Regions from separate parts of the Rhizobium sp. AN5 genome, predicted to be linked through region 3. Evidence: predicted binding sites of a transcription regulator. Region 3 holds the regulator's gene; each other region holds the start of a gene.
What was found. Region 3 encodes LexA, which represses DNA repair genes until DNA is damaged. Its sites were predicted from a motif close to TGTTCNNNNTGTGTTCNG; they were not measured.
Positions count from the first base shown of each region.

Region 1: the regulator LexA is predicted to act here: its motif matches at 2,707-2,724, upstream of ruvC (crossover junction endodeoxyribonuclease RuvC).
Region 2: the regulator LexA is predicted to act here: its motif matches at 3,050-3,067, upstream of CRP02_RS11160 (ATP-dependent helicase).

Region 1 covers NZ_OCMJ01000003.1:788,977-798,898, reverse strand. Annotated here, with positions in the region: gene CRP02_RS07070 (LLM class flavin-dependent oxidoreductase) at 1-74, opposite strand, end outside; gene CRP02_RS07065 (methyl-accepting chemotaxis protein) at 208-2,517, opposite strand; gene ruvC (crossover junction endodeoxyribonuclease RuvC) at 2,766-3,278, shown strand; gene ruvA (Holliday junction branch migration protein RuvA) at 3,310-3,927, shown strand; gene ruvB (Holliday junction branch migration DNA helicase RuvB) at 4,054-5,094, shown strand; gene CRP02_RS07045 (DUF2945 domain-containing protein) at 5,147-5,365, shown strand; gene CRP02_RS07040 (DinB family protein) at 5,403-5,981, shown strand; gene CRP02_RS07035 (NUDIX hydrolase) at 5,981-6,508, shown strand; gene CRP02_RS07030 (NUDIX hydrolase) at 6,505-7,041, shown strand; gene ybgC (tol-pal system-associated acyl-CoA thioesterase) at 7,038-7,478, shown strand; gene tolQ (protein TolQ) at 7,740-8,459, shown strand; gene tolR (protein TolR) at 8,506-8,964, shown strand; gene CRP02_RS07010 (hypothetical protein) at 8,973-9,922, shown strand, end outside.
Region 2 covers NZ_OCMJ01000003.1:1,684,312-1,694,233, forward strand. Annotated here, with positions in the region: gene dinB (DNA polymerase IV) at 1-866, opposite strand, end outside; gene CRP02_RS11160 (ATP-dependent helicase) at 890-2,956, opposite strand; gene CRP02_RS11165 (prolyl oligopeptidase family serine peptidase) at 3,244-3,981, shown strand; gene CRP02_RS11170 (LacI family DNA-binding transcriptional regulator) at 4,194-5,264, shown strand; gene CRP02_RS11175 (FAD-dependent oxidoreductase) at 5,270-6,871, shown strand; gene CRP02_RS11180 (ABC transporter substrate-binding protein) at 6,921-8,192, shown strand; gene CRP02_RS11185 (carbohydrate ABC transporter permease) at 8,203-9,135, shown strand; gene CRP02_RS11190 (carbohydrate ABC transporter permease) at 9,125-9,922, shown strand, end outside.
Region 3 covers NZ_OCMJ01000004.1:1,134,662-1,144,583, reverse strand. Annotated here, with positions in the region: gene pdhA (pyruvate dehydrogenase (acetyl-transferring) E1 component subunit alpha) at 1-833, opposite strand, end outside; gene CRP02_RS18030 (FtsB family cell division protein) at 987-1,304, opposite strand; gene eno (phosphopyruvate hydratase) at 1,642-2,916, opposite strand; gene kdsA (3-deoxy-8-phosphooctulonate synthase) at 3,064-3,909, opposite strand; gene CRP02_RS18015 (VOC family protein) at 3,909-4,790, opposite strand; gene lexA (transcriptional repressor LexA) at 5,001-5,723, shown strand; gene CRP02_RS18005 (glutathione S-transferase family protein) at 6,164-6,844, shown strand; gene CRP02_RS18000 (ComEC/Rec2 family competence protein) at 6,864-9,299, opposite strand; gene gltA (citrate synthase) at 9,606-9,922, shown strand, end outside.

The DNA of each region.
Region 1 (9,922 bases), on a different contig from region 3:
GAATTTTCAAGCGCCTGGCTGACGCTCTCGCCTTCGCCGATTGGCGAAAGGTCGAGAATGGAAAAGGGGATCATCCAACGCTCCTACACAAATTCTGTCTTTGATGCGGATGTAAGGCGCGTGTCCCGATTTACCATAGAAGTCGTGCAGAATTGAAGGATGGTTCAAAAAAATTGGGGCCTCGAAAGAAGCCCCTTTTTCATTTTTTCATCCCGCTCGACGAAATTGCCGGGTTTCGCGATATCCCGTTTGTTCTCGGTCGGGAGCGAGCACGAATTGTCCGAGCCTGCCGTCCATTTCTCCCGCCTCGGAAGCGAGATTGTGAATGGCTGCCGTCGTCTCTTCCACCATGGCGGCGTTCTGTTGGGTCATGGTGTCGAGACTGGTGACGGTGCTGTTGATTTCCGCAAGCGTATGCGCCTCCTCGCGGGTGGATTCCATGATCTCTTCGATGCGGGAACTGATGGTCTGCACGTGCTTGCCGATGCCGGTCAGCGAGGCGCCCGCCTTTTCGACCAGTGCTACGCCGGTGGAAACCTCGTCGGTGGAGCGCTTCAGCAGGCTGGTGATTTCTTTTGCGGCGGCGGCCGAGCGTTGTGCCAGCTCGCGCACCTCCTGCGCCACAACGGCAAAACCCTTGCCGGCCTCGCCCGCGCGCGCGGCTTCCACACCTGCGTTCAGGGCGAGAAGGTTGGTCTGGAAGGCGATTTCATCGATAACGCCGATGATCTGGTTGATCTGGCGCGACGAGGTCTGGATCGCTTCCATGGCGGCGATGGTCTGCTCCATGACGTGGCTGGACGCAGTGGCTTGCGTACTGGCGTCGCGGGCGATCCGTGTTGCCTGTTCGGCGCGTTCGATCTGGTCGCGGACGGCTTCGGTGATTGCCTTGATGGCGCTTGCCGTCTCGGTAATGGAGGCGGCCTGCCGTTCGGTGCGCTCAGCGAGCTGGTCTGCACCTACCCGCATTTCCTCCGAGCCGCCGCGAACGGCGGCGGAATTGCCGCCGATAGCCTGCATGGTCTCGCTGAGCCTTGCAAGCGCCGTATTGAAGTTGTGGCGCAGGCTTTCAAGATCGTCTGGGAAGACGGTCTCAATGCGATAGGCGAGATTGCCGTTTGCCAGTCGATCCAGCCCTTCGTCAAGAGAACGCACGACCATTTGCAGCGTGCCGGCCTCGGCCTCCCGTTCCGCAAGATGTGCGCGGCGTGCCGTTTCGGCTTCCTCGCGCGTGCGGGACGTGGTCGCTTCCATTTCCCGCTGCAAAATGAGTTTTTCGCGGAAACTGCCAAGCGCGCGCGCCATGCGGCCGATCTCGTCCTTACGGTCCTGATTGCCGATCTCGGCATCGAGACGGCCTGCCGCCACTTCGCCGGTCAGACCAGCCAGCTTCTCCAGCGGTGCGAACAGGCGCCGTGCAAAAAAAGCGGTTGCCGCGCACATGGCTGCCAGAACGCAAAGGCCGATGACGGCTAGCGTGCCGGCAATCGAAATGGAGCCAGCGTTCAACTCGCTGCGCAACATGCTTTCCACCGCGAGGTATTTTTCACCGGCAAACGAGAAGGCGCGGGCATAGGCATTGGCTTCGCCGTCCGGACGGTCGATCTTGGCAATCGTCATACCGGTCGAGTTCAGGGCTTGTGCATGGAAGCCATAGATTGCCGGATCAAGGCTGACGAGCCCGTTGCCGTTCACGCCCAGAACCTTGCCATCGGCGGAAACGATCGCGGATTGTTCGGAGCTGCCGGCGGAGATGCCTTTCGCGAGGATCTGGCTGAAAACCTCTTGTTTGACGCGGAAAAGAACGATGCCCTTGAACGCACCGAATTTGACTACCGGAATGCCGAAATAGATGCCGGCCTCTTTGGTTGCGGCGTCGATGCGCAGGCCGGAGAAACTCGTCTGCGCCACGTCGTTCAAGGCTTTTCCTGCGTTGGTGGCTCCGCGCGCAAAAGCAGCCCCAAGGCCGCTATCCGCCCAGGCGCCACCCGTGACGGTTTCCCCGAAAGCCGGTCCCTTCAGATAGGAGTAATAAACCGTGCCGGCCGGATCGATGAAGAGAACATCGCTGAATGGGGTTCCCTTGAGGTAGCCGCCGATATCCGTCTGGGTTTTTTCATGGGTGGAATAATAAAAGCCGCTCGGATTCTCGGGCTTGATGAGCTTTTCTTTTTCGCCGTAGGGGTTTTCCTTGACGAAGACGCGTTGCAGTTCCGCTTTTGCGTCGCCGGAACTCTTCTGCACGGTGCCCCAGCCGCTGCGCATGGAAACTACCGCCATTTGCAGGGATTCGATCTTGGCGATGGAATCCGCCTGCGTTTCAAGCTGCTCAAGGCGTTCCTGCAGCATATCGCCCCTGAAGACGAGAATGCTCTCCATGGATTTCGACGCCTGTTCCTCGAGAACACCGCTGCTGCTTTGATAGCCGAGAAGCGTGAGAGCCCCGGTCGAGATCGTCATCAGCGCAAGGAAAATCACGAGCACTTTGGTGGATATGGAATGAAAACGGTTCAGCATGGCCGATGCAGCCCTCAATGCCGTATCGCTTCCCGCACCATGCATTGATGGCGCCACCGGATGGCTGATATGGCGAAAATATTGCGCTGCGGATCATCATGTCCGCAACTCCCCTTTTTTGATTTTGTGCGGGAACAATGCGGTACGCGGTTTAAGCAGAGGTAAATGCAGCACTGCAAATTTGATCAATGTTGTCGTTTTGTTCACTTATCGCTGGCAGGGTCGCAGCCGAAAAGATAGGGTGGCTTATGCAAAAGACGATTCGAATCATCGGTATCGACCCCGGGTTGCGGCGCACCGGATGGGGTGTCATCGAAACCTTCGGCAACAGCCTTCGGTTTGTCGCGTCCGGCACGGTGACATCGGATGGTGATATGGATCTCGCCTCCCGCCTGTGCCAGCTGCATGATGGGCTGGCGGATACCGTTCACAGCTATCAGCCCGATGAGGCGGCGGTGGAGCAGACTTTCGTGAACAAGGACGCTGTCGCCACGCTGAAGCTCGGTCAGGCGCGCGGCATTGCCATGCTTGTCCCGGCGCGGGCAGGGTTGCCTGTTTTCGAATATGCGCCGAACGCGGTCAAAAAAGCCGTCATTGGTGTTGGGCACGGCGAAAAGCAGCAAATCCACATGATGCTGAAAATCCTGATGCCGAAAGCAGAATTCAAGGGTAACGATGCGGCGGACGCCTTGGCGATCGCAATCTGCCACGCCCATAATCGCGGCGGCGACAGGATGGCGCGGCTGTTGGCGGCCGGTTGAATATTGAAGTCTCATTGCAGCGGGCGGCATCATGATCGGAAAACTTAAAGGCACCATCGAGGAAATCGGCACGGATTACGTGCTGGTGGATGTGCACGGCGTTTGTTACGTCGCCTATTGCTCGGCGCGCACACTCTCAAAAATAGGTTCCGCTGGTGAAGCGGTCGTCCTCTTCATCGAAACCTATGTGCGCGAAGACCAGCTGAGGCTGTTCGGCTTTTTGTCGGCACTTGAGCGGGAATGGTTCAATCTGCTGCAGAGCGTGCAGGGGGTCGGTTCGAAAGTGGCGCTGGCCGTCTTGTCTACCCTGTCGCCTTCTGAACTCGCCAATGCGATAGCGCTGCAGGACAAGGTGATGATTTCGCGTGCGCCGGGCGTAGGGCCGAAGGTGGCGGTGCGCCTCGTTACCGAGCTTCGCAACAAGGCGCCTGCCTTTGCAGGAGAAGCTTCGGCTTCCATCGGGCTCAAGCAGGAACTTGGCGAGGGTGTCGCCTCCGCGCCGGTGGCGGATGCCGTCTCGGCGCTCACCAATCTCGGCTATTCACGCGATCAGGCCGCAAATGCCGTTGCGGCCGCGCTGAAGAACGGCGGGGAGGGCGGCGACAGTGCCAAACTCATCCGGCTCGGCCTGCGCGAACTTTCACGCTAAGCTGCGCGCAGCAAGCGAACGAAGCCGGGTGCGATGCTGAATTTCGTGAAGCGCCTTCATGCGACAGTCGTGATATAGCGGCGAAGACCATCTCTTGAATTGGTTTAGAACAATGGAATGCCCTCTATGAGCGATGCGGACAGACTGATTTCGGCGGACAAGCGCGGTGAAGATATCGACACCACCATGCGCCCGCAGTCGCTGGACGATTTTACCGGCCAGGCCGAGGCTCGCGCCAATCTCAAGGTGTTTATCGAGGCCGCAAAGAACCGTGGCGAGGCGCTGGACCATGTGTTGTTCGTCGGGCCTCCCGGTCTCGGCAAAACCACGCTGGCGCAGATCATGGCCAAGGAGCTTGGCGTCAACTTCAAGTCCACCTCCGGACCAGTGATCGCCAAGGCTGGCGACCTTGCCGCACTTTTGACCAATCTCGAGGAGCGCGATGTGCTCTTCATCGATGAAATCCACCGTCTCAACCCGGCAGTCGAGGAAATTCTCTATCCGGCGATGGAGGATTTCCAGCTCGACCTTATCATCGGTGAGGGGCCTGCGGCCCGCTCGGTAAAGATCGATCTTTCCAAATTCACCCTCGTTGCCGCGACCACGCGTCTCGGTTTGCTGACAACGCCGCTGCGCGACCGCTTCGGCATTCCTGTCCGTCTGGCCTTCTACACTGTCGATGAGCTGGAACTGATTGTTCGGCGCGGCGCGCGGCTGATGGGTCTGAACATGACCGACGATGGCGCACGCGAGATAGCAAGGCGTGCACGCGGCACACCGCGCATTGCCGGACGGCTCTTGCGCCGGGTTCGCGATTTCGCTGAGGTGGCACGGGCGGAAGCCGTCACCCGTGAGATTGCCGACGAAGCGCTGACGCGGTTGCTTGTCGACAAAATGGGTCTCGATCAGCTGGACATGCGTTATCTGACCATGATCGCGGTCAATTTCGGCGGCGGCCCTGTTGGTATCGAGACCATCGCCGCTGGCTTGTCGGAGCCGCGTGATGCGATCGAAGACATCATAGAACCCTATATGATCCAGCAGGGTTTCATCCAGCGCACGCCGCGCGGCCGCGTTCTGACCGGCACTGCCTGGAAACATCTGGGCATGCAGCCTCCTAAAGATCTCGAGGCGGCGCAATTCCGGCTGACGCTGGAAGAGGATTGAGGGAACAAGCCCGGCGCCTTCGCATTTGATTTTCTTTGGTCAGGAAATGATGATGTCCGGATATCGCAAGGGTACGAAGGTTCGCTGGAAATGGGGCAACGGAACCGGCGAAGGAAAAATCGTCGAGACGTTTACTGATGATGTCGAAAAAACGATTTCCGGTTCCACGATAAAGCGCAAGGCCAGCAAGGACGAACCCGCTTATCTTATCGAGCAGGAAGATGGCGCGAAGGTTCTGAAGAGCAAGTCCGAGCTTGAACACGTCGATTGAAAAGCGCCGTTATCAGGCGCCATGAGAGGGGACGTCGATGGCCTACGATCCGATGCGGGTTTTCCGCAAACTCGCGCGCAACAACCGGCTGGCTAATTTAAGGCTGCATCAGGCTTGTCTTCAGCTGTTGCAGGAGGAATTTGTTGCCGCTCGCGTCAGCTTCTTTCCAACCCTTCGGGCGACCATGAACCACATCTACACCGTTGACCTGTTTTATATCGACGCTGTCAAAGGTGGGACGCTCGGCCTTGCCGCTTTTGACGAGGAAGAACCTTTCGACACCATGGCGGAGCTGCATGCTGCCCAAGCGAAACTGGACGAAGAACTGATCGATTTTGTCGACATGCTGGATGAAGACGGCCTCGCTGCCAACGTCAATATTTATCGTGGAACACGCATCCAGCAGGATCGATGCGACGATGTGTTGTCCCATCTCTTCCAGCACCAGACGCATCATCGCGGGCAGGTGCATGCCATGTTGTCCGGCACCATGATCAAGCCGCCACAACTGGATGAATTCATTGTGGGAGACGATGCAAAGGCAAGAAAAGCCGAGATTGATGCGTTAGGGTGGACGGAAACCGATTTGATGTTTCCAGCCGACAGGTTCAGTTAATGACAGAAGATACGAAAACGCAGGACACCCGCATTCGCATGAAATTCAAGCCAAAGCGCATTTTCCAGATGCGCGTTGCGGGGCTGGCGTTTCGTGATGGCCACGTGTTGGTGCACCGCGCGTCCCATGAGAAATTCTGGACCTTTCCGGGTGGCCGCGCCGAAATGGGCGAGCGCTCCCAAGAAACGCTGGCGCGCGAAATGGTAGAGGAACTTGGCGTCGAAGCGAAGATCGGGCGGCTTTTATGGGCGGTCGAGAATTTTTTCCACTATGAGGGTAAGGACTGGCACGAACTCGGTTTCTATTACCTGATGGATTTGCCGGAGACCCTTGCCTTTCACCCGACGGATATCATTCATCGCGTTCAGGATGGCGATAACGAGCTCGAGTTTCGCTGGGTCGCCGCGACCCGTGAGGCATTGACCGAACTCGATATTCCGCCCTATTTCATCGCGGATGAAATAGAACGCCTGCCTGAGACCACAAGACACCTTGTCTGGTATGACGGCGACCTGGACGCCAAATGACTTCTGCCCCTGAGCGCCATATGATCCGGCTGGACCGCAAGCCGCAGCTGTTCAGCATGCGTGTGGCGGCGTTGATTTTCCACGACAACTATCTTCTCGTCCAGCGTGGCGCCAAGGATAGCTATTGGGCCCTGCCGGGCGGGCGGGCGGAAATCGGTGAAAGCTCCGAGCAGACCATCATCCGCGAGATCGGCGAGGAGCTTGACCGGGATTGCGCCGTCGAGCGTCTTCTCTGGTCGGCGGAGAATTTTTTCGCCTATGATGATTATGCCGCGCATGAACTGGCATTTTATTATCTGGTTTCGCTGCGCCAGCCTTTGCCGTTCCATGAAAGCGATATAGTGCATCGCGTGCTGGATGGCGTCGAGGTGGAGTTCCGCTGGCTGCCCGCGCAGCCTTCCGCGCTGCTGGAACACGATCTCAGACCCCGTTTCATTGCTGAGCGCATCGAGATGCTGCCTCAGCGCCACGAGCATCTTATCGTCCGCGAAGGTCGTTCAGGTGCGGCCGAACTTTCCAAGGAGATATCATGAGCGAGCTTGTGGTTTCGCTTTCCGGCGAACTCATCGAACATGGGCACCGCCTGACCCAGCGGGTCTATTATGAGGACACGGATTTTTCCGGCCTCGTTTATCACGCGCGCTATCTGCATTTTCTCGAGCGCGGTCGAACCGACTACCTGCGTTGCCTCGGCTGCGAGCAAAGCGCACTCCTGACCGCCGACGAGGAGGGTCTCGTTTTCGTCGTCCATCGTATGGAGATCGATTTCAAGAGCCCGGCCCGGATGGATGATGTGTTGACGATCACCACCCTTACCGAAAAGGCCGGGGGCGCAAAAATGGTGCTCAATCAGGAAATCCGGCGCGGCGAAACGCTGCTTGTTGCCGCCAAGGTCATCATCGCCGTCATCAATGCCAATGGCCGGCCAAGGCGCCTTCCGGAGACGGTGGCCGAAAAATTCCTGAAGTAAGTTCGGGGCTGGTCCAGTAAATCCATCAGACGTGGCGCGGTTGTAACACTCCTTTAACCATAATGGTGTCTTACTTTAGCAACTGGCATTTGTGCGGCGCACGCCTTCCTTTCACCAAATTTATTGGCAAGTAAGGCTTACTGGCAAGTATCGGGGTATGGCAAAGGGGTTTGCGGCTGTTGCTGCATAGCTTCGAGCGTTAACACGCGTTTGAATCGCCCGGTCCCGTACCGGGCGTTTGGATTCGGGGATTGGATATTTATGGAACAGGCAGGTTTGGCAGCGGCGACGCACGATGTAAGTCTCTGGGCGCTGTTTATGCAGGCGGGCCTCATCGTGAAGTTCGTGATGATTGGACTTATCGCCGCCTCGGTCTGGACGTGGGCGATCGTCTTCGACAAATACGTAAGCTTCGGCAAGGCAAAGCGCCAGTTCGACCAGTTCGAACAGGTCTTCTGGTCTGGCCAGTCGCTCGAGGAGCTTTACCGCACTTTGGCAGAACGCCAGAATGTCGGTCTCGCTGCAATTTTCGTTTCCGCCATGCGGGAGTGGAAGAAATCATTTGAACGCGGCGCCCGTTCACCCATCGGTCTGCAAATGCGTATCGACCGGGCAATGGACGTGACGATTGCTCGTGAAGGCGAACAATACGAGGCTCGCCTCGGTTCGTTGGCGACGATCGGTTCTGCCGGTCCGTTCATCGGCCTCTTCGGTACGGTCGTTGGTATCATGACCTCGTTTCAGGCGATTGCCGGTTCGAAGTCCACCAACCTCGCGGTCGTGGCGCCGGGTATCGCCGAAGCGCTTCTGGCAACGGCCATCGGCCTTGTCGCGGCTATTCCGGCGGTTATCGCCTACAACAAGTTCACGGCTGACGCGCACAAGCTTTCCGCTCGCATGGAAGGTTTCGCCGACGAGTTCTCCGCGATCCTGTCGCGCCAGATCGATGAAAAACTTCAGACGCGGCAGGCAGCCCAATAAGCGCGCCGCGCAGTAATTTGCCGCAAGGCAAAATGGAGTAGATGTTATGGGTATGTCAGCAGGTGGCAGCAGCGGCGGTTCCGGTGGACGCCGTGGGCGCGGCGGACGTCGCAGGGGCGGCGCGATCAGCGAAATCAACGTGACGCCACTGGTTGACGTCATGCTCGTGCTGCTCATCATCTTCATGGTGGCCGCACCGATGATGACGGTCGGCGTTCCGATCGACCTGCCGCAGACATCTGCCAACGCGCTGAATTCGGACACGCAGCCGATCACGATTTCCGTCAATGCCAATGGCCAGATCCATTTGCAGGAAACGGAAATCCAGGCGGCCGAGGTGGCCGACAAGCTGCAGGCAATCGCCACGACAGGTTATAACGAACGCATCTTCGTGCGCGCGGATTCCGTTGCCGCCTACGGCGTCGTCGCGGACGTGATGGCGCGTATCCAGGCCGCGGGCTTCAAGAATATCGGCCTTGTGACCCAGCAGAAACAGGACAATTGACGTCAGCGATGAAGGGCAGCCTTACCACATCCGCGATCGTGCACGCATCGCTTCTGGCTTTCGCCCTCGTTTCCCTGGGCTCGCCGGAGCCTCTTGACGTGTCGCAGGCTGAGGCCCTGCCTGTGGAGCTGGTGCCAATCGAGGAATTGAGCCAGATCCAGCAAGGCGACAAGAACGCGCCGAAAGCGGAAAAGTCGGCCCCGGTTCCGACTACGCGTCCGGATATCGTCCCGAACGCCCAGAATGTCGGCAACAACGTGGCCGATATAGAAGCGCCGCCGACGCCTACTACAAAGCCGAACGACAATATCAGTGCGGCCGCTCCGCCAAAGCAGGAAAAGCCGCAGCCGGTCGTCGACACCAAGGCGAACGAGGTGAAGGAAATCGTCAAGGAAGAGACCTCGGCTCCGAAGCCGCAGGAAATGGCCGCCTTGCCGCAGACCAAGCCCGAGATCGCGCCGCAACCGAAGACGGAGCCGCCGCCGCAGGAAACGAAAGCGGAAGAGCCGCCGCCGGTGCAGCAGGAACCGGCCGAAATTCCCGTGCCGCCGAACGTGCCGCGCCCGAATTCCCGCCCGGAGCCGCCGAAGCCTGAGGTACCGAAACAGGCTGAGACCAAACCTGCCGAGCAGAAGCCCGCTGAGAAGCCTGCAGAGACCAAGCCCGATCAGGCAAAGTCCACGGACAAGCCTTCCGACAAGAAGCCGGGTGAGAAAAAGCAGGAAACGGCGAAATCCGCCTCGTCGAAGGAAAGCGATTTTAACGCTGACGATGTTGCCGCGCTTTTGAACAAGCAGGCGCCCTCCGGTGGTGGTGCAAAGCGCTCGACGGAGACTGCGTCGCTTGGCGGCAAAAAGACGACGGGCGGTTCGACGCTCAGCCAGACGGAAATGGATGCGCTGCGTGGCGCAATCCAGAAAAACTGGCAGATCATTCCCGGCATGGCGGATGCCTCGGA
Region 2 (9,922 bases), on a different contig from region 3:
GTCACAGTTTTTCCCGTGATGTCGTGGGCCTCGCAATAGCGCCAGACCTTCTGAGCCAAAGGACCAAGCTCCGCCTTCGCCAAGTCGAGATCGTGGATATCCTCGGCGAATGTGTCTTCTGCGCCGACAGATTTGCGGATGCGATCGGGCTTGACCTGCCGTTCATCGATGCCGCGGGCGATGTTGTAGAAATAAGGGCCGGACTTCCCGAAATGCTGTTGCAGAAAACCGAGTGATTTCGACTTGAGATCGAGCCCTGTTTCGATGCCGTGCCGTTTCATCCGCTCCGCCGTGGCGGGTCCTACGCCATGGAATTTCTTGACGGCCAGGGCTTCAACAAAGCCAGGCCCATTCTTCGGCGTAATGACGGCCTGGCCATTCGGTTTGTTCAGGTCGCTTGCCATCTTGGCCAGAAACTTGTTGTAGGAGATGCCGGCAGATGCATTGAGGCTGGTGACCGCCTTGATTTTTGCGCGGATCTCCAGCGCAATTTCGGTGGCGATCTCCATGCCTTTCAGGTTTTCGGTGACATCGAGATAGGCTTCGTCGAGCGATAGCGGCTCGATCAGAGGGGTATATTCGGCAAATATCTCGCGTATCTGTTGCGACACCTGCCGGTATACCTCGAAGCGTGGCGGTACGAAGATCAGATCCGGGCATTTCCGTTTGGCAGTGACGGACGGCATGGCTGAATGGACGCCAAAGGTTCTCGCCTCGTAACTTGCCGCAGCCACCACGCCTCGTGCGGCCGATCCGCCGACGGCGACCGGCAGGCCGCGAAGTGCGGGGTTGTCGCGTTGCTCCACCGATGCATAAAAGGCATCCATGTCAATATGGATGATCTTTCGAACAGGGTTGTTATCCATCGTTCCAGCCTGTACGATCTTCCCTATTTCCACATCGCGCGCATCCGCGCGCCTACATCGATGCGGATCTGCTGCGCGCTGCGCTCGGAGGCTGCGGCCGAAACCAGGGGCCAGGTGGCGGTTTCAAAGAACTGCAGCAAAGTTGCCGGTATGAAGCGGGTTCTAGCGGCATAGACATGCCGGTCTCCCTGCGCGTTCTGGCCATGGGTGAAGAACCGTTGCGGGGTTATCAGTGACAGGCTGTCCTTGGCGCGCGTCATGGCGACATAGAGCAGCCGGCGTTCCTCTTCGACTTCATGCGTGGAGCCGACACCCAGATCGGAAGGTATGCAGCCATCGACCACGTTCAGGATAAAGACGGAGCGCCATTCCTGGCCTTTTGCCGAATGAATGGTTGAAAGCGTCAGATAATCCTCATCGAGCAGCGGCACGCCTGCCTGATCGCTGGTGGCATCCGGCGGATCGAGCGTCAGTTCGGTGAGGAAGCGTTCGCGGGAAGGATAGCCGCCGGCAATCTGCTCGAGTTGCAGCAAATCGGCCTTCCGCGTCTCGGCATCCTCATGGATGCGTTCGAGGTGGGGCTCGTACCAGAGCCGCGCCTGCTCGATATCTGATGGCCAGCCGCCGTGCGATTTTCGCATGTTCGCCAGCAACTGCACGAAGGATACCCAGTCACCGCCGGTTTTGGGTGGCGGCGGAATTTCGGCAAGGGCGAGCAAAGGTTCGGGATCTGCCGCAATCGTATCGAGAATAGTGCCGGCTTTCTTCGGCCCGATACCCGGCAGCATCTGAAGTAGCCTGAAACCGGCGACGCGGTCGCGCGGGTTTTGCGCGAAACGCAATACTGCCAGCATGTCCTTTACATGGGCACTGTCGAGAAACTTCAGGCCGCCAAATTTTACGAAGGGAATGTTGCGGCGTGTAAGTTCAACTTCAAGCGGCCCGCTATGACTGGAGGTGCGAAACAGCACCGCCTGTTGCTTCAGCGTCATGCCGGTCTCACGATTGGCCAGCACCTGGTCGATAATGAAGTTCGCCTGCTCGGTTTCGCTTTTTACAGTCACGAGCTTCGGCCGCTCGAGTGACTGTCGTTCGGTCCAGAGGTTTTTGGTGAACCGCTCACGGGCAAGGTCGATGACACCATTGGCGGCAGCCAGTATCGGCTGTGTCGAGCGATAGTTGCGATCAAGGGTGATAATATCGGCAGCCGGGCTGAAAGATGCCGGAAAATCAAGGATATTGCGCACCGTTGCTGCCCGGAAGGAATAGATCGACTGGGCATCGTCACCCACCACGGTCAAGCCGCGACCGCCCGGCTTCAGTGCCATCAGCACCGCGGCCTGCAGCCGGTTGGTATCCTGATATTCGTCGACCATCACGTGGTCGAAACGATTGCCGATATCGCCTGCAAGGTCGGGATCGCTGACCATCTGGGCCCAGTAGAGCAGAAGATCGTCGTAATCGAGAACGTTCTGGGCCTGCTTGGCCTCGACATAGGCGGCGAATAATTGCTTGAGCTCTTCTTCCCAGCTGGACACCCATGGATAGTGCTGGCGCAGGATTTCTTTCAGCGGCGTTTGTGAATTGACGGCGCGCGAATAGATCGCAATGCAGGTGCCCTTTGTCGGAAAACGGCTCTCGGTCTTGGAAAAACCCAGCTCGTGTCGGGCAAGGTTCATCAGATCAGCGCTGTCTTCGCGGTCGTGGATCGTGAAATCCACGTCCAGTCCAATCTGTTCCGCATAGATTCGCAAGAGGCGCGCGCCGATTCCGTGAAACGTGCCGGACCAGGCCATCGCATCCGTGAGGGCTCCGGCGTTAGTGCCGATGACCTGCTTGCAGATACGCTCGACACGACACGACATTTCGGAAGCGGCACGCCGTGAAAACGTCATCAGCAGGATGCGGCGAGGATCGGCGCCATTGACGATCAGATGCGCCACCCGGTGCGCCAGCGTATTGGTCTTGCCGGAACCGGCACCGGCGATAATCAGCAACGGTCCAGCCGTGTGTCCGCCTGAAAGCCCAACGCCATGTTCCACGGCCTTGCGTTGCTGCTCGTTGAGTTTGTCCAGATAGGCAACCGCCATGCCTGCATCCTTGATATTTGCCTATCCGCACGACGACGGCATTTTTCAAAAGCACTCTTGTTGCAATGATTAGCAAAAACTCAAACAGCAGGCCAGAACAAATAATGAACGCATGTCTCTGTCCTCCACACTGCGGTGGACAAACCTGGCTGATCTATATTCGCAGCCTCAATCGGGTTCCGCATGGCGTGTCGACCGGCATGCTTTTCAAACCACTGAACCAACCCGACGGCTGATGAGTTCACCAGTCGCGTCTTGGAAGACGTGGTTGTTGGGAGGACAAAAGCATGAAGCATCTGAAACTATGCCTGATCGCTGTTGCAGCACTGGCCACATCGACATTTGCGTTTGCCGAGCAGAAGGCCATGAGGTCTGACGCAACGATCGCGTCGGACATCAATTATCTGCTTTACACGCCCAAAGACTATGCCGGTTCGGCCAAAACCTATCCTCTCGTGGTCTGGCTGCATGGCGGCGATCAGGGCGGAAGCGACGTCGAAAAGCTGCGCCGCAGCGGCCTGCCAAAACTGATCGAAGGGGGCCGTGATTTTCCTTTCATGGTGTTTTCGCCACAAAATCCGAGTGAGGAACTGCTTTATCCGATCGAGCGTGTCGCAAGCGTCCTGGCTTCCGTTGTGGGGGATCATCGGGTGGACCGCAGCCGTATCTATCTGATCGGATATAGCCGGGGAGGGTTCGGCGCCTGGTCAATGGCCGAGCAGTTTCCGCAAACTTTTGCTGCGGTCGTCCCAATTGCCGGTGGCGGCATCCGCCATTACCTCAACCGCACCAATGAAAAGACAGCCTTCTGGGCCTTTCACGGCTCAAGGGACGAGGTGATTCCTTTGTCCGATACTGTTGTCCTCGTTCAACGTCTCCAGGAACTGAAACGCAATGTGCGGCTGACGGTTTTTGAGGATACGAACCATGAAGAGGTGGAGGCAAAAGTGCTCGGCGATGAGGCGATGTGGACTTGGCTTCTCCAGCAAAAGCTTGCCGACGCAAAGACGCCTTCGGCACCCTGAACCCGCAGCGGGCACCATTTTACCGCTGGTATGAAAGCCCATAGCCCAGCGCGGCCGTCATAAGGCCGGGCTGGCCGCCTTCATACGCCTTCGTCAAAACATCTCTCCGCAAGCGTGTCTTTCCCCTCTTGACACCGAGTAGGGAAGTCGTGCTAATACGCATTAACAGCTAATACGTATTAGCAGTCAGCGAATGTCGGGGAGGGCATTGCGTGACCAGCCATAAACGCCTTACTCAGAACGATATTGCGAAGCTTGCTGGCGTCAGTCAGGCCACGGTATCGCTTGTTCTCAACGGCGCGCCGACCGCGATTGCACGTATCCCGGCTGAAACACGCGAACGCGTACAGGCGGTCATTCGCAAGACGGGTTATGTCGCGGACCCTATCGCGCGCCGCATGGCCAAGGGGCTCAATCGCATCCTCGGCGTCTTCACCTACGAGCCTGCTTTTCCAAGCGCACAGGCGGACTTCTTCACGCCGTTCCTGTTGGGCATCGAGGAAGAGGCGCAACAGCAGGCGTACGATCTTCTGCTGCTGACCAGTGCCGGCGTCGGCAACAACCGCAAGATTTTTTCCGAGGGCAACAGGCTCCGGATCGCCGATGGCTGCCTGGTCCTGGGCCGTGAATTCGACCGCAAGGAGCTTACCCGGTTGGTCTCGGAAGATTATCCATTCGTGGCGATCGGCCGACGCGACGATGCTGGCGGGCCCGTGCCCTATGTTGGCGGCGACTATGCCGCGGGCACACGGCAGCTTGTTGAAGATGCCATGATGCTCGGGCATTCCAAGCTCGCCTATATCGGCCCTGCGGGTCCGGCGGAATCGATTGCCGACCGCTGGCGAGGTTTCAGTGATGCGCTCGGCACGGCGGCGACGCTTGCATTGCACATAAAGGCGGTAAACCGGCCTGCCGAAAAGATCCTCGACGCGATCATCGAAAGCGGCGCGACGGTGGCATTTTTCATAGAACTGGCGGATGCGGTGCGCGTCGAGACTTTGGCACGGGAGCGCGGAATTGGGGTGCCCGACGTGTTTTCGATGGTCGTGCTTGGCAGCCATATTCGTGCCGGCCGCAGCCCGGTGCGTTTCACATCCTATGAAATTCCCCGTGAAGAGATGGGCCGGCAGGCGACTGCAATGCTGGTGAACCGCATCGAGACCGGCAGCCCGGGAAGTCAGATTCTACTCAAGTGCCAACCCGTCAAGGGTGAAACATTGGGGCCGGCTCCAGTGGCCTCCCCAGATAAGTTCCCAGTCAACAAAACGGATGAGACGACGTGAAAGAGATGCAAGCAGACATTCTTGTGGTCGGTGGTGGCCTTGGCGGCGTGGCGGCGGCGCTCGGTGCCGCACGCGCCGGAAAGCGCGTGATCATGACCGAGGAATATGACTGGATCGGCGGTCAGCTGACCAGTCAGGCCGTTCCATCGGACGAACATAGCTGGGTCGAGCAGTTCGGCATCACCCGCTCTTATCGCGCGCTACGCAACGGCGTGCGCCAATATTACCGCGACCATTATCCGTTGACGGAAGGCGCCCGCTCCTGGAGTGACCTCAATCCGGGCGGCGGCTGGGTCAGCCGCATCTGCGCCGAGCCGCGCGTCAGCCTTGCGGTGATGGAATGCATGCTTATGCCCTATATCGGCGCCGACCGGCTGACGGTGCTCAAGCCCTATCGGCCGGTTGCTGCCGATGTGGATGGCGATAGGGTCCGCGCGATCACCGTGCGCCATCGCGACAGCGGAGCCGAGATCGTCATTTCCGCCGACTACACTCTTGATGCCACCGAGCTTGGCGATCTGTTGCCGATGACGGGCACGGAATATGCCAAGGGGTTCGAGGCGCAATCGGACACGGGTGAGCCCAGTGCGCCGGCAAGCGCCCAGCCTGATAATGTGCAGGCCGTGTCGATCTGCTTTGCAATCGATCATGTCGACGGCGATCAGACGATCGACAAGCCCGATAATTATGACTACTGGCGCAAGTACCAGCCGCATTTCTGGGGTGGGCCGATGCTCGGTTTCACCGCGCCGCATCCGCGCACGCTGGAACACACGACCCGCTCCTTCACGCCCAATCCGGACGACGATCCGCTGCTGGTCGATGCCGACCAGCGCAAGGGCGGTGGCGATGAAAACCTCTGGATTTTCCGTCGGATCGCGGCGCGGAAGAACTTTGCGACGGGTTTTTATAAATCCGACATCTGCCTCGTGAACTGGCCGATGATCGACTATATGGACGGCACCATCATCGATGTGTCGGAAGAAGAAAAGGCGCGGCATCTGAAGGCGGCGGCCGATCTTTCCTATTCGGTGTTTTACTGGTTGCAGACAGAAGCGCCGCGCCTTGATGGCGGACAGGGTTTTCGCGGCCTGCGCCTCAGAGGCGATATTACCGGCACCGAACACGGCCTTGCCATGGCGCCCTATATCCGGGAAAGCCGCCGCATCAAACCGGTCACGCGCATCGTCGAACAGGATCTTTCCTACACGGTTCGCGGCGACAGGGGGGCCGTCCGCTATCGCGACAGCATCGGCATTGGCATGTACCGCATCGATCTGCACCCATCGACCGGTGGCGACAACTATATCGATGTGCCTTCCTGCCCGTTCGAGATTCCGCTTGGCGCACTCATACCCGAGCGCGTGAAGAACCTTATTCCGGCAGGCAAGAACATCGGCACGACGCATATCACCAATGGCTGCTACCGCCTGCATCCAGTCGAATGGAATATCGGCGAAGTGGCTGGAATGCTTGCGGCCCACTGCCTGGAAAAAGGTCTCACACCGCATCAGGTGCAGGAAGACGATGACCATCTTCATGCCTTCCAGACGGCGCTGACCCGCGAGGGCATCGAAATACGCTGGCCGGATATCGCGGCCTACTAGGACGACGAACTGTCGTTTGATCGAACCCATCTTTGGAGGAGGACTGGGAATGAATAGTCATTGGAAAATGCAAACCACAGCCTGCGCGCTGGCCCTTATCGGCTCGTTTGCGCTGGCAGGGGCAGCGGCGGCGCAGGATGCGGTCAAGCTGCGCATGACGATCTGGAGTGCCAACGAGGCGCATCTGAAGCTGTTCAACGACATCGCAGCCGGCTTCAAAAAGGACCATCCAAATGTCAGCGTGACCTATGAGTCCCTGCCGTTCGACACCTATACCACCGCGTTGACGACCCAGATCGCCGGTGGCAACGCCCCTGACATGGCCTGGATTTTCGAGACCTCGGCCTATGATTTCGTGAAGTCAGGCGCGCTCTATCCGCTCACCGACACGCTGAAGGCCGCGCAGGGTTACAATCTCGACGAAGTCAGCGCCGGGGCCACGGAACGCTGGTCGCAGGACGGAAAGCTCTTCGCCTATCCGTTCTCGACCTCGCCCTTTGCGGTCTTCGTCAACAATGATCTCATCAAGGCGGCAGGTGCAAAGACGCCGGCGGAGATGATCGTTGCCGGCGAATGGACCTGGGAAAACGCCATCGCCACCGCCTCGGCGGTCTCGAAATCCGGCAAGGGCGGGCTTGTCGTCCGCGACTTCAATTACCAGAGCTGGCAATATCTGACCTCGGTGTGGAACGGCTGGGGCGCATCGCCCTGGAGCGCGGATGGCGCAACCTGCACCATGTCGGAAAAACCGATGGCGGATGCGGTGTCGTTCATCCATGATGCCATCTTCAGCAAGAAGGCCATGCCCGGCCCCGGCGAGACAGTCGATTTCTTCGCCGGTAATGCCGCGATGACCATTACCCAGATCAGCCGTGCCTCGCTTTTGCCGAAGGACAAGCCTTTCGGCTGGGACCTCGTGCCGCTGCCGAAAGGACCGGCCGGTGAATACGCGCTGATCGGACAGGCCGGCATCGGCGTCATGCAGTCCGGCAAGAATGCGCAGACGGCGGCCGAATTCGTGGCTTACATGACCAATCCGGAAAATTCGGCAAAGCTCAGCCAGTTCTTCCCCTCGGCACGCAAGGCGCTGTTGAATGCGGAGGTGTTGAAAAAAACCAATCCGCTGCTCAGCCAGGAACAGATCGAAAAGGTGGTCATATCAGGCATCGCCACCGGCAAGGTCATGCCCGGCCACACCGGCTTTGCCCAGATCCAGCAGATCGTGCGCTCAAACCTCGATGCGGTCTGGCGGCCGGAGGCCGATGTCGCGGGAGCGCTTCAAAAAATCTGCGGTCAGATCGCGCCGCTCCTGAAGCGCTGAGGAGAAAGCCATGGCTGTCGCGCAGGAGATTACCCGTCCCCGGCATCGCCCTGCATCGGCGTTCTGGACCATCGCGCGGCGCGACAGTCTCGCTGGCTTTCTGTTCATCGCCCCGCAACTGATCGGGATCATAATCTTCGTGCTGATCCCGCTGGGGCTGGTGTTCTGGTATTCGCTGCATGAGTGGAACGTGCTCGCCAATACCTTCACCTATACCGGTGCGCAGAACTACCGGATGCTCATCGAAGACGGCAATCTTCTGGAGGTGTTGGGCGCGACCGGGATATTCTCCGCCGGACTGGTGGTGTTCAACCTGTCGCTGGCGCTGCTGCTTGCCGTGCTGCTCAACCAGAAGCTTGCCGGCATTGCGATATTCAGAACGCTGTTCTTCTCGCCGGTCGTCGTGTCGCTGGTTGCCTGGACGATCGTCTGGGGTTTCCTGCTGCAGAAGAACGGCGGCATCAACGGCATGTTGCTGATGGTCGGCATCGAAGGCCCCAACTGGCTGCGCGAGGAGACGACAGCGATGATTTCGGTCATCGTCGTGCAGGTCTTCAAGAATGTCGGGCTCAACATGATCCTGTTTCTGGCGGCACTTCAGGGCGTGCCGAAGGAACTCTACGAGGCCGCCCGCATCGACGGCGCGCCAGCCTTCAAACAGTTCCGTCGCATCACCCTGCCGCTGATCAGCCCGACGATCCTGTTGACCTCGATCATCACCATTGTCGGCTCGTTACAGGTTTTTGCTCAGATTGCGGTTTTGACCCAGGGCGGGCCGGGTCTGTCGACCACGGTGCTGGTCTACTACCTCTATCAGCAGGCCTTCCAGTTCCATTTCTTCGGTTACGGCTCGACGCTGTCCATCCTGCTGTTTCTGATTGTTGCAGTGCTGACCTTTGCCCAGTGGCAGATGCGCAAGAGGATCGTCTTTTATGAAAGCTGACCTTTCCCCCCGCATGCAGGTGGCGCTCTACGGGTTGCTGTGCGTGCTGCTTATCCCCTTCGTCTTTCCGACCTGGTGGATGGTTACCTCGTCCATCAAGCCCATCAGCGACATCTTCGCCTTCCCACCGCAGCTCATCCCGCAGAGCCACGACTGGACGACCTATGCGAAGGTGTTCGAGTTGCAGCCCTTCGTGCGGCAATATTGGAACTCCGCCTACATTGCCGCTGTGGTGACGATCGGCACGATGATCATCTCCTCAATGGCAGGCTATGCCTTCGCACGGATCCGGTTTCCGGGCGCCAATGTGATCTTCATGATCGTGCTGCTTGGCCTGCTGATCCCGTCCGAAGTGACGATCGTGCCGCTTTTCCAAATGTTCCTGAAGGCAGGCATGGTCAACACCCACTGGCCGCTGATCCTCGTGCCGATTTTCGGGGCGCCAAGCGTGTTTGCCACCTTCGTCATGCGGCAGTTTTTTGTGACACTGCCGGGGGAGCTGGAGGAGGCGGCACGCGTCGACGGTCTTGGACGTTTCAAGATATTTCGCAAGATTGCCTTGCCCCTGGCAAAGCCGGCGCTTGCTTCGGTCGCGATCTTTACGTTCCTGCATTCCTGGAACCTGTTCCTCGAACCCATCGTCTTTCTCTCCAGCGCCGAGATGTTCACGCTGCCGCAGGCGCTGACGCAATATACCGACGCCTATGGCGGGCCGATGTGGAACATCCAGCTTGCCGCAGCGACGCTTACAGCGCTGCCCGTGCTCATCGTCTTCGTGATTGCCCAG
Region 3 (9,922 bases):
TATTTCGCCGGGTCGGACATGGAGTGACCACGGTAACGGTAGGTCAGCATTTCCAGAATGATCGGACCCTTGCCGGAGCGGCAATGTTCCAGCGCCTGATCGGCGGCGGCCTTTACGGCGCGCACATCCATGCCATCCACTTGGATGCCGGGAATGCCGAAGGACTGGCCGCGCAGCGAATAGTTCGACTGGGCGGTGGCGCGGGCAGTCGAGGTGCCCATGGCGTAACGGTTGTTTTCAACGATATAGATGATCGGCAGTTTCCAGAGAGCGGCCATATTGAAGCTCTCGTAGACCTGGCCCTGGTTGGCGGCGCCGTCACCGAAATAGGTCACGGAGACATTGTCGTTGCCGCGATAGCGGTTGGCGAAGGCGAGACCGGTTCCAAGCGAAACCTGCGCACCGACGATGCCGTGGCCGCCGTAGAAATGTTTCTCCTTGGAGAACATGTGCATCGAGCCGCCCTTGCCTTTCGACAGGCCGCCCTTGCGGCCGGTCAATTCGGCCATGACGCCACGCGCGCTCATGCCCAGAGCCAACATATGGCCGTGGTCACGGTAAGCGGTGATGACCTGATCGCCTTCTTTCTGCGACATCTGCATGCCGACAACAACGGCTTCCTGACCGATGTAGAGGTGACAGAAACCACCGATGAAGCCCATGCCGTAAAGCTGACCGGCCTTTTCCTCGAAGCGACGGATGAGAAGCATCTCACGATAGGCGTGAAGCTCTTCTTCCTTCGAAAAGTCCGGGCTGTTCTTACCGGTGAATTCGCCTGCAGCCTTTGCCGTTGTCTTTCGGCCGGATACGGACGCGGTTTTTCGCGGCGCCATTCATCCCTCCCTGAGTTGCCGTTTGAATGGATAGATTGGCGCGTACCATATGCAAGAAAATGCCATGCAGCAATGCTTTAAACGCATGGCACATATTCACGCTAAAGTGCTGTGAATAAATCACAAATCATTAATTAACTTGATTTCGGTTAATTAGAAGTAGGTATTCATGATGACAATTTCGTCCGTACGGGACATATTCAACTGATAACGGGAAATCTCGTCGATCATGTCACGTTCGAGAGAACCGTCGCTCAACAATTCGACCTGCCGCTCCAGCGCAACGCGCGCCTGCGTCAGCTTTGCAAGCTCTGCCGTTCTGGCAATACGCTGCCTCTCCAGCCGCTCCGTCGCCTGAAGGCCGAAGTCGCCGTGGATGGAATGATACCCGAAATAGGAAAGAAAAGCGATCGTGATGGCCGGAACGATCAAACGGCCGAATCGTCTCTTTTTATGATGTCTGGTCCACATGCCGGAGAGAAGCCTTAAAACGCATAATGTGAGTCTCGAGACTAATGCGGATTGTTTAACTATCCGTTGACCTTAAATTCCGCGCGGCTGACAGACGCAAAAAAGCCCGCCAAAGGCGGGCTAATAATGCCGACGATATCAGAGAGAGTTCGCCATGCCGGGCTTGATCCGGCATCAAGCCACAGCGCGTCTTCGCCGTGGAAAGCGTCCTTTTCAACCCAGGGACCTGGGCTGACTGAACCCCGGATCAACTCCGGAGTGAGCAGTGCGGATAAACCGCCCATCCCTGAGACTAGCCCGCCAGGCGGCAGGCCATATCGCAAAACCCGAACGCGAATTATCCGCGCAGGATCGAACGGCCGGCGTAAGCAGCCTGCGGACCCAGCATCTCTTCAATGCGGATAAGCTGGTTGTACTTTGCGAGCCGGTCGGAACGGGCAAGCGAGCCGGTCTTGATCTGACCGCAGTTGGTTGCGACCGCGAGATCGGCGATGGTGGAATCTTCCGTTTCGCCCGAGCGGTGCGACATGACGGCGGTGTAACCTGCCTTGTGCGCCGTTTCGACTGCGTCCAGCGTCTCGGAAAGCGAACCGATCTGGTTGACCTTGACGAGGATGGAGTTGGCGACACCCATCTTGATACCGTCGCGAAGGCGGGCTGAGTTGGTGACGAAAAGATCGTCGCCCACCAGCTGGCACTTGTTGCCAATGAGATCGGTCAGCGCCTTCCAGCCATCCCAGTCGTCTTCAGCCATGCCGTCTTCAACGGAGATGATCGGATACTTCGCCACGAGCTCGGCGAGGTATTCGGCCTGCTCGATCGGCGAACGGGTCTTGCCTTCGCCTTCATAAACGTAATTGCCGTTCTTGAAGAATTCGGTCGCGGCACAGTCGAGACCGATAAACATGTCGTCGCCCGGACGGTAGCCAGCCTTTTCGATCGACTTCATGATGAAATCGAGTGCTGCCGGCGCGCTTTCGAGACCCGGTGCAAAACCGCCCTCATCGCCGACATTGGTGTTGTGGCCCTGTGCGGACAGTTCTTTTTTCAGCGTATGGAAGACTTCGGAGCCCATGCGCACGGCTTCGCGAATGTTTTCTGCGCCGACCGGCAGGATCATGAATTCCTGGAAGTCGATGGGGTTATCGGCATGCGCGCCACCGTTGATGATGTTCATCATCGGAACCGGCAGCAGATGCGCGTTCGGGCCGCCGACATAACGGTAAAGCGGCAGGCCGGAGGCTTCAGCGGCAGCCTTCGCAATGGCAAGCGACACGCCGAGGATGGCGTTGGCGCCGATGCGAGACTTGTTCGGCGTGCCGTCGAGCGCGATCATCATCTGGTCGATCTGGATCTGGTTTTCAGCGTCGAAACCGCCGATGGCGTCGAAGATTTCCGTATTGACGGCTTCGACCGCCTTTTCCACGCCCTTGCCGAGATAACGCTTGCCGCCATCGCGCAGCTCAACCGCCTCATGCGCGCCGGTGGAGGCGCCGGAGGGAACGGCGGCACGGCCCATGGAGCCGTCTTCGAGATAAACGTCGACTTCAACGGTCGGATTGCCGCGGCTGTCGAGAATTTCGCGCGCGATGATATCGGTAATGGCAGTCATGGTCTCTCCCTTGGGAATGGAACAGATATTTTCCGTCGCCTGTCTTAGACGATGGCGAAGAAATTACAATGACGGTGGGCAGCGGAAACGGCCCGCCCGCCATTAAAATCGATTGGCACAAAAGTGCCCGCCGTAACGGTCAGCCGATCAGGCTTTCGTAATCGCGTCGAAAGCCAGAAGCTTTTCGAGCAGTTTCGGCATGTCCTTCAGGTGGACCATGTTAGGGCCGTCTGACGGCGCATTGTCCGGATCCTCATGGGTCTCGATGAAGAGGCCAGCCACGCCAACCGCAACGGCCGCACGCGCCAACGTCTCGACGAATTCGCGCTGGCCACCTGTGGAGCCGCCCTGCCCGCCCGGCTGCTGCACCGAATGGGTGGCGTCGAACACGACAGGTGCGCCGAGCGCTGCCATGATCGGCAACGAGCGCATGTCGGAAACCAGCGTGTTGTAACCGAAGGACGCGCCGCGCTCGCACAACATCACATTCGCATTGCCGCTCTCATTCAGTTTGGCAAGCACGTTCTTCATGTCCCAGGGCGCCAGAAACTGGCCTTTCTTGACGTTGATGACGCGGCCGGTTTTGGCGGCGGCAACGAGAAGATCGGTCTGGCGGCTTAGGAACGCCGGAATCTGCAGCACGTCCACCACCTCGGAAACGATGGCGCATTGCTCTTCCGTGTGGATGTCGGTCAGAACAGGAAAACCGAATTCCTTCTTGAGATCGGCAAAAACCTGCATCGCGTTATCCAGGCCGATGCCGCGTTTGCCGGAAAGCGAAGTGCGGTTCGCCTTGTCGAAAGAGGACTTGTAGACAAGCCCTATTCCAAGCTTGTCGCAAAGCTCCTTCAGGACGCCAGCGATCATGAAGGCATGTTCGCGGCTTTCCATCTGGCAGGGGCCGGCAATCAGCGAAAACCGCTCGGTATTCGAGAAGGAAACCTTGCTGGCGCCGTCGCCGGCAGTGACTTTAAGATTGTTCGTAACGCTCATCATTTTTCCTCGAAGGCGAAGGCAACACCCTGACCGGGTGCTACGGGCACCACCAGACGGCCGTCCGCTTTTGCGCAGGACACGCCATTAGCAGCAAGCACCGCTTCTGTCACGGCAAGATCGTGTGACGAAAAGACGATGCCCGCGCCGCGCAATCCGCCTTCGTTGCCATCCTGAGCATTCAGGGCCTGCCCGCTGAAAGGCGGTTTTCCGGTCAATCTGATGCTGGCGTTGCCGGTTGCGAAAACCATATCACCGCCCGGAGACAGTTTGCCTTCACAGCCAAACACCGTCTCGATCAGGCCCGCCACCTTCGCATCGCCGCCAGAAAACAGGACGATTTCACTGAGGCCGGTGACACCATTGGCGTGGCGCTCCAGCATGGTGCGATCGCCCGGCAGGGCTTGAAGCCGCTGACAACTGAACAAAAAGAAATCCGCGGCCGCCCCGCTTGCCGCAAAAGCCAGCCGGAACGCCGCCTCGCCTTGCGAGCCATCCGGCATCCGAACAGGCCGCGAAAACTCGAAAACATCGCCCGCCGAAAGGCCGGCTGCCCGAAACCGCTCATGGTCAATCAAGGCGTCTTCGGTCCTGGCGACAAGAGCCGAAAAACCCTCCTGCCCGTCCCGTTGCCGGAAGGCCACATCCCTGCCCGTGAACACATCACCCCTCTCTATCGAGGCATTATATTTAGCCGGATCAGCAATTGAGAGCGGCTCCAGATACGTGCCATCGGCGAAAAATACGCAGGCATTTTCGGTGCCGAAAGGATGCAGAGCCTCCGGCGCAACCGTAAAGCCAAGACTGACGAGGCGCTTCACGGCGACGCCTATGACTTCCACGGGCAAAACGAGATGGTCAACGCTATAGGGTTTCGTCATGACATGTATCCTGCTGGCCTTCCGCCCGGAGCATGCCGGGACGGTTTCGACCGCACAAAAGCACAATTGCGTGCTGTGAGGCAAATCATCACAGCAACAGATGCCACCTTCACGAAATTTTAGGGGATTGCAGAACACATATGGAACATATAGTGTTCGTTCTGTATTTGTTTCGCGACTTCCACTACGATTCTAAAGGGTGTTTTCCTCATGCTCACGCGCAAACAGCAGGAATTGCTTCTCTTCATTCATGAACGAATGAAAGAGTCCGGCGTGCCGCCCTCCTTCGATGAAATGAAGGACGCACTCGATCTTGCTTCGAAATCCGGCATCCACCGCCTGATAACCGCTCTCGAAGAGCGCGGGTTCATTCGTCGGCTACCGAATAGGGCTCGGGCGCTGGAAGTCATCAAGCTGCCCGAGGCTTATACGCCGGGCGCAAGGCCGCAGCGCGGCTTTTCGCCAAGCGTTATCGAAGGCAGCCTTGGCAAGCCCAAGACGCCGGAACCGGCCCCCGCCCCCAAGACGCCGGCCAACGATCTGGGCGGGGCTGTCACCGTGCCGGTCATGGGCCGCATCGCTGCGGGCGTGCCGATTTCCGCCATCCAGAACAACACCCATGATGTGGCCGTGCCAGTGGACATGCTTGGCACGGGCGAACATTACGCTCTTGAGGTCAAGGGTGATTCGATGATCGAGGCCGGCATTTTCGACGGCGACACAGTCATCATCCGCAACGGCAACACCGCCAATCCCGGGGATATCGTTGTGGCTCTGGTGGATGACGAGGAAGCCACGCTGAAGCGCTTCCGCCGCAAGGGAGCCTCCATTGCGCTCGAGGCGGCAAACCCAGCCTATGAGACCCGTATCTTCGGGCCGGACCGGGTGAAAATTCAGGGCAAGCTGGTGGGGCTGATCCGCCGCTACCATTGATCTTATCGAACCGAATGTATTCACTTTACAATAGGCGTCATCGTGAAGATGGCGCCTATAATAGTTTTGGCTGTTTCCAAACGTGGCGTGCTTTTGCGGGTGCACGAGGATATGCACCATTCAGCCTATGCGCGTTGCCCTTTCTAAACTGAGCTCCTGCTCCATACAGATGCTTCGGTCTAGCTACAGGCGTGGTGGCGAATGGGCTGCTCTCTGTAATTGTCGAAGTGATCCCATCCGCTGTTTTTTAGCAACGTAGTTCTGTCGTGCTGCGCAGTCAGTTTCTAGTCATCACCAAAGGGTGACTTATCGCGAGGCGCGCTCTCAGCGACCCCACATCACCATTCATCAACGGCGTTTATGGGAGCCATGGATAATTTTCGATATTCCATGAACGCTTGGCAGGTGTAGAAATGCGCGTCATATCCGGGAGATACGCCATGTACGATCTTTATATAGCCAACAAGAACTATTCTTCATGGTCGCTGCGGCCGTGGGTATTGATGCGCACGCTCGGTATCGCCTTTGATGAAAAGCTCATTCCGTTCGGTGAAGGCGTCTCCTTCTCCTCCTTTTCGCCGACGGGCAAGGTGCCCTGCCTGGTCGACGAGGGTATGACGGTTTGGGAAACGCTTTCGATCGTCGAATATCTTGCCGAAAGACACCAGGGCGTCTGGGCAAGCGACAAGCATGCGAGGGCTTGGTCGCGTTCGGCCGCGAGTGAGATGCATGCCGGCTTTTCGTCGCTGCGCAATCTTTATCCCATGTCGGTGGGCATTCGGGTCAAACCCAGGGGTGGCGATGCCGGGCTTAAGGCCGATATAAAGCGGATCGATGCGTTGTGGAGCGAGGGTCTCACGAAATTCGGCGGGCCGTATCTTGCCGGTCAGAAATTCACGGCGGTCGATGCTTTCTTCTGCCCGGTTGCATTCCGTTTCCAGACCTATGGCAGCGCGGATCTTTCGCCAGCAGCGAAAGCCTATTGCGACCGGCTGCTCGCCCTGCCTGCCATGCAAGAATGGTACGAGGCCGGTTTGAAGGAGAGCTGGCGGGACGCTGGTCATGAAGAGGAAGTTGGCGGGATAGGCGAATTGACTGAAGATCTGCGCGCAATGGCCTGATGATCTACGTTTGCGGCGGTCATTGCGACGCCGCCAGCAGCCGGATGATGGGCTGCGGCAGATCACGGTCGAAACGTCCGCACTTCCAGTCGTAATAACGGTGCTGGCTCCAGGGCCTGTCCGTTCCGGCGATTGCGGCGCGCAGCCCGCTCGCCACACCCTCCTCCCTCTTGTTGGCAAAATCTATTTCCACAGAACCGAGACGCCGCAAGATGTCACGGCTGAGCAGGAGTGCACCCGAGCGGCACTGCGAAAAAGAGGTTCTGCGGGAAACAACGACGATATCGGCAATATCGCAGGCTTTTCCGGCGAAGCGGCCATCTTCCAGAACGACGATCCACTCTCCGCTTGCGGCGCTCGCTACGCACCATATGTCTTTCCTGCAGATGAAGACGCCAGCTTCGGCGTCTTTGAGCGCCGCCGTCATCTCGCGCACCACCACAGCCATGTCTTCCGGCGACAGTTGCGATCTCGAGTGAGAACCAGCAGTATTTGCCGTGCTCTCACCATTTATAAAATCCGGCGGCACGGTTTTTTCCGGCAGCAGCAGCGCCCTTTGCCACTGGCCGTAAACGAAGCCCTGCGGACGGGCTTTTGTGGTGGAGACCTTGCCGTCCTCCAAGAGTGCCACCAATTCACCGTCCTCGTGAATCAATAGATCCGGCAGATCACGATAGGCCGTAACTGCCGACACGCCGAAGGCGAAGAGCAGAAACGGGATGCCAAGAAGCGCAAGCCGGCTGCGCAGCAATGTCAGCAGCAGGAAACCCACCGAAGCCAAACCGATAAACCAGCCATGCGGACGCCCAGTCGCTGCGCTGCCGCCCCAGGAGGCCACCTCGTTTGCAACCTCGATGACGAGTGCCATGCCATAACCCATGATCTTCAGGAACGGCGCATCGAGCCCGAAGGGCATCAGCAGCATGGCGAGAAGAGCGAATGGCATGACGATCAGCGACATGAGCGGCATCGCAGCCAGATTGGCGAACAGTCCATAGGTGGTGACACGGTGAAAATGTTCGGCCGAATAGATCGCCGTCGAAAGGCCCCCGATCAGCGACGTCGTGATAACGCCGCCAATGACCGCGCCCATCATTTCCGCCACCTTCAGCCATGCGGGCTTGCGCCCGATGAACAGCCGCTCGCGATCCGTGCGCCAACGGCTCCAGAAGGCATAGGCCGAAACAAGCGCTATGGTGGCGGCAAATGACATCTGAAAACTCGGACCCATGATTTCCGAGGGCGAGAAAACCAGAATGATCAGGGCGGAAATGGCAACGTTTCTGAGGCTGAGTGATGGTTGATCGAAAAGGACCGCAATCAGCATCACAGACATCATCAGCCAGGCGCGCTCGGCGGAAACGGCGAAACCGGAAATCAGATAATAGGCGAACGTCATCAGCAGTGCCGCGAAAGCCGCGATCTTCTTGACCGGCCAGCGCTGCGCAAAGGCGAGAAACAGGCTGAAGGCCAGTCTCAGGCCAACAAAGAATATGCCGGAGGCCAGTGCCATGTTGAGCCCGGATATGGCAACGATATGGGCAAGGCCGGAGAGCCGCAACGCTTCCATCGTCTCCGCCGATATGGCCTGTCTCTCATCGGTGATGATGGAGGCGGCGAAGGCTCCGGCATCACCGCCGATGGTGGTGCGGATGCGTTCGGCAATTGCGCTGCGAAGGCCGTAGAGCCGCATATCGGCCCATTCCAACCAACCCTTGTCAGGCCTTGCGTCACCAACAGGTGACACAAGCGTTTGCGGTGATTTATAAAAGAAACCGGTCGCGCCTAAACCTCTGAAATAGGACGTGAAGGCGAAGTCGTTCAGTCCCGGCAAGGCGGGGCCGGATGGCGGCGAGAGGCGGACCTTGCCGCGAAGGGTGGCGCCGAGTGCGATAGGCTCGCCTCCGCCACGCGAAAGCACCGATATCCTCTGCGGTGGACGCGACAATGTCGGGTCCGCTGTTGCGGTCAGATCAACGACATATCGCCAGTAGCCGCGTGCATCGACCTCCCGGCGCGCCACGGTGCCGGTGATGGTGGTGGTGACGGGGGTATCCAGCACCAAGGTCCCTGCCCGTCGGGTTTCGAAATCGGCCAGAAGCATGCCGAGCAATAGAAAAGCGAAAGGGCCGCAAACCGCTGCCGCAATGCCAGCTTTATATCTCACAAAGAGTGCCAGAACGGCGACAAAAAGAAATGTGGCAATCAAAACGACCGGGGAAGGCGTGGCATCTAGAGAAAACCAGAGTACCGCGCCGCAGCCGATGGAAACGGGAATGAAAAGAAAATCGTGGCCGAATGCGCGCTCCTCGGCCAGGCACGTGGCGATTTTTTCCGCCACGGTAGTGTTGCGGTTAGTCTCGGGAATAATGGCGGGGATGTCATATGTTGCCGCATCACTGCTTCGGCGGAGAGGAAACAGAATTTCCCGCGTGCCGGGCATGTCTCCCTGCATCGTTTTAGCATATCCGAAATGCTGTTTTTCCCCTTGACCGAGCAATCCCCACCGCCCCTTGCCGCACCAAAAACAGGTTTGCAGACCAGCGCTGGGGATTGCAATCCTTTACTTTAACGATGCGTTGACCGAGATTGAATTGCTGCTGCCGGGAAAGCCTGAAGCAACGCGATTGCGTTTGCCGCAATGCACAATTTGACCTTTGGATAGCTTGGCATCCGCGCAAGGATCATATAGCTAATCGGTAGACGCTTAACCGCGGGGCGTATCTCAACGCCCCCACCCGCATGTTTTCGGAGGATCAGTATGACGGAAAAAAGCGCTACAGTGACACTTGGCGAAAAACAGGTCGAACTCCCGGTCAGGGAAGGCACGATTGGACCAAGCGTCGTCGATATCGCCACGCTGTACAAGCACACGGGCTCCTTCACCTACGACCCCGGCTTCACCTCGACAGCCTCCTGCGAATCCAAGATCACCTATATCGATGGTGACGAAGGCGTTCTTCTGCACCGCGGCTTCCCCATCGAGCAGCTTGCCGAACAGGGCGACTTCCTGGAAACCTGCTATCTGCTGCTTTACGGCGAATTGCCGACGGCTGCGCAGAAGAAGGACTTCGACAC